Regions from separate parts of the Photobacterium panuliri genome, predicted to be linked through region 1. Evidence: predicted binding sites of a transcription regulator. Region 1 holds the regulator's gene; the other holds the start of a gene.
The links. The regulator PurR, encoded in region 1, represses purine synthesis genes. The targets are predictions, from matches to a motif close to TNANGNAAACGTTTNCNTNA.
Positions count from the first base shown of each region.

Region 2: the regulator PurR is predicted to act here: its motif matches at 1,472-1,491, upstream of ACSF8X_RS14550 (uracil-xanthine permease family protein).

Region 1 is NZ_CP197192.1:1,844,546-1,848,804, forward strand. Features, by position in the region: gene ACSF8X_RS08565 (hypothetical protein) at 1-101, opposite strand, end outside; gene ACSF8X_RS08570 (TfoX/Sxy family DNA transformation protein) at 629-1,219, opposite strand; cyclic di-GMP riboswitch class I at 1,345-1,450, opposite strand; gene purR (HTH-type transcriptional repressor PurR) at 1,655-2,659, opposite strand; gene ACSF8X_RS08580 (heme ABC transporter ATP-binding protein) at 2,985-3,776, opposite strand; gene ACSF8X_RS08585 (FecCD family ABC transporter permease) at 3,773-4,259, opposite strand, start outside.
Region 2 is NZ_CP197192.1:3,176,543-3,180,801, reverse strand. Features, by position in the region: gene upp (uracil phosphoribosyltransferase) at 1-38, shown strand, start outside; gene ACSF8X_RS14550 (uracil-xanthine permease family protein) at 176-1,426, opposite strand; gene ACSF8X_RS14545 (DUF2066 domain-containing protein) at 1,721-2,932, shown strand; gene ACSF8X_RS14540 (DUF2069 domain-containing protein) at 3,067-3,489, opposite strand; gene wrbA (NAD(P)H:quinone oxidoreductase) at 3,545-4,114, opposite strand; gene arsC (arsenate reductase (glutaredoxin)) at 4,116-4,259, opposite strand, start outside.

The DNA.
Region 1 (4,259 bases):
AGACTGATCAGGACCAGCCAGCGCATTAGGCGTGGCCATTTACCAAACGTATCCTTGAACACACGTTCATTTTGTCCCGGGAATGGTTTGGAATAACTCATACTACCTCCACGATTCAGTTGTGTTCATTCTAACCTTGGCCTGAACGAAAGAAAGTATGGAGCAAGATCAGCGAGTAGCTTTGTGAGGAGATTCAATATTTGACGGAGTCTGACAAAAATTTGTCATATCAATGTTGATCTTGTTCTGATTTGCTTGTCATGCTGGCAAAAAGGCGAGGTGTGGCGGTTGGTGTGTTCTGCTTCTCTTGAGACTTTGTCTAATGTCCTCGTTCTCACGCTGTTGTTTATATTTTTATGCCACTGAGTTTAGTGAACCTGTGTTGGGACTTTTATTACGGCGCCTTATTGCGCATGAGTGCATATATTTAATATATAAGTCAGCGATCAGCCTAATTATTACTGGATTATAAATAAATGGCAGGGTTAATTCATCAAGGGAATTTATAATTAATGGAATATAAATAAATCTTAATTATTATTAACGGGTTTAATGGTTTTATTAATAGGAATAAATAAAAAAAGAGACCCGAAGGTCTCTTTCTAAATTCTGTTTATTAATACCTAAATTAGTTTAGGTCATTCAAAAGTTGTTGACGGCGTTCTGGTGGAATAACTGTCCAGTGTCTGCCGCTGATTGCGCCTTCTAGTTGCCATAGCATATCGATGGCTAGGCTGCCGCTGTGTGTGGCTTGTAGGGCTTTAAACGCATTGATTGAGCCAGCATTTTTTAGCTCTTCAATGGTAGCGATGCCTGCTTTCTTCAGCATACGCTCGTTGGCTAGGCGCAGGTTTGGTAGATCTTTGATGCGCTCTGGGCCTGTGGTTGTCTTGGTGACTTTATCAACTTGAGCTGCCTCAAGTGATTGTTTTGCATGCTCTAGAATTTTTTCTGGTTGCTGCCACCATTCTTCAGGAATGGCATAGTGCTTGGTAACAACAGGAAAGCCACGCTTTTTATAAATATATGGTTCTAAGCCTGCGTCTTTGAATCCAGTTTCATTAGAAGCATTAGCACGCAGGTGAAGTTTATTATTTACGACTAGCGCGAACATCGTTTCGCCGGAAAAAATACCATAACCACCAAACATAGAACGTGATTTGATATTACCAAAACATTGGAATAGTCGTAATGAGTCTTTAAGTACTGGTTTGTCCATGTGTCTTCTCTGTAAATAAGTTAGAAGTCACCAAACAACAGAGCGTGGAGAAAGAATAGCAAAGATACACAACTGGTTATGTCAGACAATAGCGAATATTTTCTGAAATGATGATTGCTATATCCATCGGCAACCCCGCTACCTTAAGTTGAATAAAAAATAGGGATATATTCAGCTCTTAGGCCGGAAGCTTTGCGTCCCTACCTTTCGATAGGTTTGCCTTGTTCGTGACCTGGTAAGAATATCATTAGTTGATAAATTTGAACTTGCTCCCAATTTTGGTTTTGTGATCCTTGTCACATATTTTCATTCAGATGGCTGATAAAGGCAACGCATTTTTGATTTTCGTTCGATAAGTATCGGTCAAAATTGTAAAAAAAGCCGGCCTATGGTAGGCCAGCTTCTTGTATTGTCATCAGATTGTGTGACGTGTAATTAGTTGAGTTTCTTCACTGATTTTCGCTCAACCAGTTCAGGAGTCATCTCGAACACTTGGTGTGCATGTTCTTTGTCTTTTACGCGATGCATCAAAATCTCAACAGCACTTTTGCCCAATCGACGCTTTGGCTGGTGGATTGTGGTCAATGGTGGTGAAAAGTAAGGTGCTAGATCGATATTGTCGTAACCAATGATAGAGATATCATCCGGTATACGGATTCCTGCTTGTTGGAAGGTACTGATCAGACCCATCGCCATGATGTCGTTGAAACAGAAGATAGCAGTTGGACGTTCTTCCATTGCGATTAAGGCATTTGCTGCGACAACGGCAGATTCACACTCGAAGTCACCTTCCAGAATCCAATCTTCGTTGACAGGCAAATTCGCTTCGTTCATTGCCTTGCGGAAACCTTTAAGGCGATCGCGGCAAGCAGCCTTTTCGCTGTGGCCTGTCAGGCAACCAATTTTCTTGTGACCATGCTCAATGAAGTATTTAGTCGCTACATAGCCACCAAGTTCTGCATTGTCTTGGATCTTATCTGTATGTGGGCTCTCTGGACCCCAGTCCATGATAACCATTGGTAGATCTTTTTGGCGCTCTAACAGTGCAAGCAGTTTTTCGTCCAGATCAGAACACATGACCAACAGGCCATCTACGCGTTTTTCAGCCAGCATTCGCAGATAGTCGCGCTGCTTGTCGAGGTTTCCTTCGGTATTACAAAGGATAAGTGTGTAACCCTGACCATAGCAGTACTCTTCAACGCCGTGGACAACTTCAGCGAAGAATGGGTTGGTTGACTTGGTTACCAGCATACCGATAGTGCGAGTTGTGTTGCACTTCAAGCTTCGCGCAACGGCACTCGGTGCATAGTTAAGCTCGTCAACGGCTTCCAAGACTTTTTTCTGTGTTGCTTCTGCGACGAAGCGAGTTTTGTTGATTACGTGAGAGACGGTGGTCGTTGAAACACCAGCCAAACGCGCAACATCTTTAATCGTTGCCATAGTTATTCTTCTAATAAGATAGAGGTCAGAGGACCTAACTGAAAGCTTTACCCAAAAGAGTAGTGAACTTATCCACATCTGCTGTAATTACAGTTCACTATTCTATTGAGTACAGCGAGTAGAAACAGCTAAAGCCGCATCACAAAGGGCGGCATAGCTCGTCGTTCTGATCGACGTATAGAATAGCGTAACAAGCAACGCACTGTTAGTTTGCACCGTGTAATCGCTTGCGTTCACATTTTACCGAGTGTGGATAAGAGTGCAATAATTCTTATCGAAGAAATGAAAAAATCTTGATGGCGGTCATCATTTCTATCCGTGAGGCTTATGATATTACAATGGGATAGCCATAAACAGGATGGGGCATGACCGATACCCGCCAACCATAGACACGTTCAATATTGCTACTGGTTAGGACTTGGTCAGCGTTTCCATCTGCTTGGATACGACCGTGGTTCATAATCACCAATCGATCGGCATACTGTGAGGCCAAATTTAGGTCATGAATGACCACAACAACGGCAGCGCCAGATTTGGCCATGTCTTTGGCTACCTGCAAAGTATTGTGCTGGTGGGCAAGATCAAGCGCCGATGTCGGTTCGTCAAGCATCAGTATACATTGATGGCCAGCTTCGCTGAGCTGGGTCAATACCCGAGCAAAATGCACGCGCTGTTTTTCCCCGCCTGAAAGGCTAGGGTAAAGTCGGTGGGCAAGGTGGTTGACATCGACCCGTGTCATGGATGCTTCTGCAACGGCCTGGCATTTTGTATTGGGTAGATCAAGTGGCATACCGCCGAGCTGTACGACCTCCTGTGCGGAAAAGGCAAAAGTCAGGCCGCTGTGTTGTGGCAATACGCCAAGATGCCTAGCCAGTGTTTTGGGTGACCATTGCTCACGTAGATGATCGAAGTAGTACGTTTTGCCGCCTGCCTCTATTTCCCCGCAAAGCACTTTTAGCAAGGAGCTTTTCCCCGCACCGTTAGGCCCGAGCAGGGCGGTTAGCTCACCGCTTCGTAGCTGAATGGAAAAGTTCTCCAGCAGCGTTTTCCCGCCAAGTGATAGGTTTAAGTTACGGGCATCTATCGCAATTGGGAGATGGGGCGATGGGGTCGTCATGACATTCTCCCTTTTTGTTGAGTTAGCAAGATAATAAAGAACGGAGCCCCCAGAATAGCGGTGATGATGCCGACGGGTAGCTCTGCGGGAGCGGCAGCTATACGTGCAAGCATATCGGCAACCAGCAGGATTAATGCCCCGATGAGCGCTGATAGTGGGAGCAGCGTTTTATGGTTGGGGCCAGCCAGTATTCGCCCAATATGGGGGACGATAAGGCCGACAAAGCCAATAACCCCTGTCAGAGAGACGGCAATACCGACACCTGCCGCACACAGAAGAATCAAGCGACGTTTTAGCTGTTGCACATTAATGCCGAGGTGTTTGGCTTCTGCTTCACCTAGTAATAGGGCGTTGATGCCATTCGCATCGCGGTAAAATAACGTCAGAAGTGTGGTAAGAGTGGCAAAAGCCAGACCGATCCCCGGCCATGTTGCGCCGGCCAGCGAGCCCATACTCCATAAAGAGAGATCGCGCAGAGCCTGA
Region 2 (4,259 bases), 1.3 Mb from region 1:
TAGGTGATGCGGGCGACAAAATTTTCGGTACCAAGTAACACCGAACCGCTGACAAGAGCCGGGCAGATGCCCGGCTTTTTTTTGTCTGTTATCAATGCTTGGCTTGTGTTATCGGTTAGGTATAAAAACGGGGCGCATTGGCGCCCCGGTTGGTTTTTATTGGTTTAGCAAGCGGTTACTTGCCGTCTGCTTCGATTTGCGCATTGTCCACGACGTGGTTTTCACCGAGATCATCAGGCAGGATCAGGTTGAGGATAATTGCTACGATACCGCACAGGCTGATCCCTTGCAGGCTGAATTCACCGATACCGAAGGCCATACCACCGATCCCGAATACTAGAGTGACAGCAACAATGACTAAGTTTCGTGATTTGTGGAGGTCGACTTGGTTTTTAATCAGGGTATTGAGGCCAACGGTGGCAATTGAGCCGAACAATAAGATCATGATGCCGCCCATTACCGGAACCGGTATGGTCTGGAGCATTGCGCCGAGTTTACCGACAAAGGCAAGAACCAGTGCGGTGACTGCAGCCCAAGTCATGATGACGGGGTTAAAAGCCTTGGTGAGCATGACTGCCCCGGTAACTTCCGAATAAGTGGTGTTAGGCGGAGCGCCGAACATAGAGGCGGCAATGGTCGCGACACCGTCGCCAGCCATGGTGCGGTGCAGGCCCGGCTTCTTGAGGTAGTCCTTGCCGGTGACGTTTGAGATAGCGAGCATATCGCCCACATGCTCGACGGCAGGGGCAATGGCAACCGGAATCATAAACAAGATGGCGTTGATGTTGAATTCGGGGAAGGTGAAGTTCGGCATGGCAAGCCAAGCAGCCTGCGCGACCGGCGTAAAGTCAACCACACCAAATGCCAAGCTCATCGTGTAGCCAGCGACAATGCCCGCCATGATCGGCACCAGTTTGAAAAAGCCTTTGGCGAACACACTGAAGGCAATGGTGACAAGCAGTGAGATTGATGAAATCCATAATGCAGCGCTGCCGTCGACCAGTTGGATAGCGCCATCACCGCTCTTGCCCAGTGCCATATTGACAGCCGAAGGTGCCAGGCCAAGGCCGATCACCATAATAACAGGGCCGACAACGACAGGAGGCAACAGCTTGTGGATGATGCCTACGCCTCGCACTTTGATCAGTGCCCCCATACAGATATACACCACACCGGCCATCATCAGGCCGCCCATGGTCGCAGCAATTCCCCAAGTTTGGATTCCGAACATGATAGGAGCAATAAACGCAAAAGAGGAGGCAAGGAAAATGGGGACGGAGCGTTTGGTGATAACTTGGAAGAGGAGGGTACCGAAACCAGCACCGAAGAGGGCAACGTTGGGGTCAAGGCCGGTCAGGAGCGGGACCAGAACCAATGCACCAAACGCAACGAAGAGCATTTGGGCACCCTGTAAAATCTGCATCATTGTGATATCCACCGAGCTAAAAATAAAATCGGGCAATGCTAGCACAGACGCAAACGTTTACCCAGTGCTTAATATGAAAAAAATTAATAGTCGCAGATGGCTAACAGGTACAATAGAAAAATTACAATCCGTTGACGAAAGATTGTTATTTAGAGCAGATACTTATTGATGGAAGTAACAAAAAGTTGCTTTATTTCTGTTCAAAAAGGTACTGTATTTTTGACATGATCAGTTGCCGAGCCAGATAGGTTCAATTTATGATCAGCCCCTAACTTCAGTAATAATGAGTGTTTTATGCTGCGTGTGAGTTTACTCCTAATGGCACTGTTGGCGCTTCCTTTGAAAGCAGCAACCGTGACCAACCTGTATCAGGCTCAGGTAGTCCTGCCGGATACCGACCGCCAATCTGAACAGGCTGCCCGTCAACAGGCCCTTGAGCAGGTATTGGTAAAAGTATCGGGCCAAAGCTCGGTTGTGGGTAATGAAGTTATCCGCAAAGCACTTGGCAGCAGTAACCAGTATGTCAGCCAGATGGGCTACGGCAGGCTTAATGGCCAGCAAACATTGGAATTGGCGTTTGAACCTGCACGTATTCGTAGTTTGCTCAGCCAAGCTAAGGCGAGCTACTGGAACGCGCAACGCCCGAGTATTCTGGTTTGGCTGGTACAAGAACAAAACCGCAGTCGCGATATCATCTGGGATCAATCAGATAACCCATTGCTGGTACAGCTTGAAGATAATGCCGACCGCCGTGGTTTGCCGGTTATGATGCCAATCGGTGATTTCGAGGATGTGACAGCAATAAGTATCCCTGATCTTTGGGGTGGTTTTGTTCAGCCAGTTGCGAAGGCAAGTTTACGCTATCAGCCGGGGGCGGTATTGATTGTCAGAGCTCGCCAGCAGGGACAGGATCAATATGATTTAAGCTGGCAGTTATTTACTGAGCCTGCCGATCAAATGGACTCTGCTCAGTCAGCTCCGGTTGAAGGACGTTTGTCCGGCACGGCGGCCGGTGCGATCCAGCAGATGACAGATCAGATCGCCGATCAGCTTGGTGCCCGTTATGCCATTCCTCTGGGCGGCGATACCAATGATCAGCTTTCGGTGGTGGTTGGCAATATCCATTCGGCAGAAGACTTTTTTACCTTGGAGCGGATGATCACTCATTTGAGCTCTGTTGCGGCGGTGAATGCCTACCGTATTCAAGGTGAGCAGGTTGAGTTTTCGGTTCAGCTGCTTAGTACCGAGGATGTTTTCCAGCGTGAGTTGAGCCAAGATAGCCGTTTGTCGGCAGTTACGGCGCCGTTGGATGAACAAGAGCGCATGGATACGGATAGCGTGGTAGAAGGTGGCATGATCCAGCCATCTCAGTTGAGTGCGCCGGTTGATTCGAGTTCAGATGAATCAGCGGCTCCGCAGCAGGTTGCGCCAGCAGCAGTTAAGCCAGCCAAGCAGGTGATGCAGTTTGAATGGCATGTACCCGCGGCGGCGACAGTGGCTATCTAATCCCAATCGTAGTCAATAGCGGATCATTTTCCGGTGCTGTTTCCGGTCGCGTACTAACCGTGATGGGTATAGCAAGGTAACAAAAAGAAGACGGTGGCTGAGGCCACCGTTTTTTTTGTATCAGCATCCGGCGATTAACCTCTATAGCGCTCGTTTTCTTCTTTTTCTACCTGTGATAGGCGTTTGAGGCGAGAGCCCAACTCGCGGCCGCGCAGTCTGGCATACAGGGCATTGCCGACGAAGGCGGTACTCACGAGGCACAATTCAACCCCAGCCAGCCACCTTTCGCCCTCATCGACCCATAGTAGGGTTAAAGCATGAAGAAAATAGAACATCAGAATGAAGTTGGCCCAGGCAAAGGTATAGGGTTTGCCTGCAATGATCCCGCGCAATGGCAAAAGCAGCGGAAGTACCCAGATACCCGCCATGATCTGCGCATTGAGATGCGGGTGGGGGGAAAGCCATGATTGCCATAGTACGACCCAGCCAGCAAGGCAGAAATAGGCGGCTTGGGCTGCAATGAGAACGAAACGGGTGCGGAGGTGGGGGGGAGTCATAGTTCACATCCTTGCAAACGTATAAAGCCCGCATGGTGACATAACGGGCTGTAATTCAGCGTAGTTTGAGTGCCGTGATAGCCAGTCGCTTTCCGCAGGCTTGGGCCAGTTGTGCTTCTTCACTGCTGAGCTGGCGGAATTCACCGCCACTGAGGTGGGAGGGGCCATAGGGCGTGCCTCCGCTCTGGGTGGTGTGCAGTGCCGGCTCTGAATAGGGGATGCCGACAATCAGCATTCCGTGGTGAAGCAATGGCAGCATCATCGATTGGAGGGTCGTCTCCTGCCCGCCATGCAACGACGATGACGAGGTGAAGACGCAAGCCGGCTTGCCGATGAGTGCTCCGCTAAGCCATTCTGGGCTGGTGGAGTCCCAAAACTGCTTGAGCGGCGCAGCCATGTTGCCAAACCTTACCGGGCTGCCCATGGCCAGACCGATACATTGGTCGAGATCGTTGCGTGTCACAACAGGATCGCCGTGAGGCGCTTGTCTGTCATCACCGATCTCTGCGACAGTTCGTAAGATCGCTTCACAGCCGTCGACTTGCTCGATCCCTCTGGCGATATGCCGGGCAAGTTGGCGTGTATTGCCGTGGCGGCTGTAGTAGAGGACCAGCAGGGAGGCCATATTAAAGGATATCCAGCACTTGCTCTGGCGGACGGCCCATTGCGGCCTTGTTGCCGTTGACAACAATCGGGCGCTCGATCAGCTTGGGGTTGGCTGCCATCGCCTCGATCAGCTGTTGCTCAGACACTGATGCATCGCCAAGGGC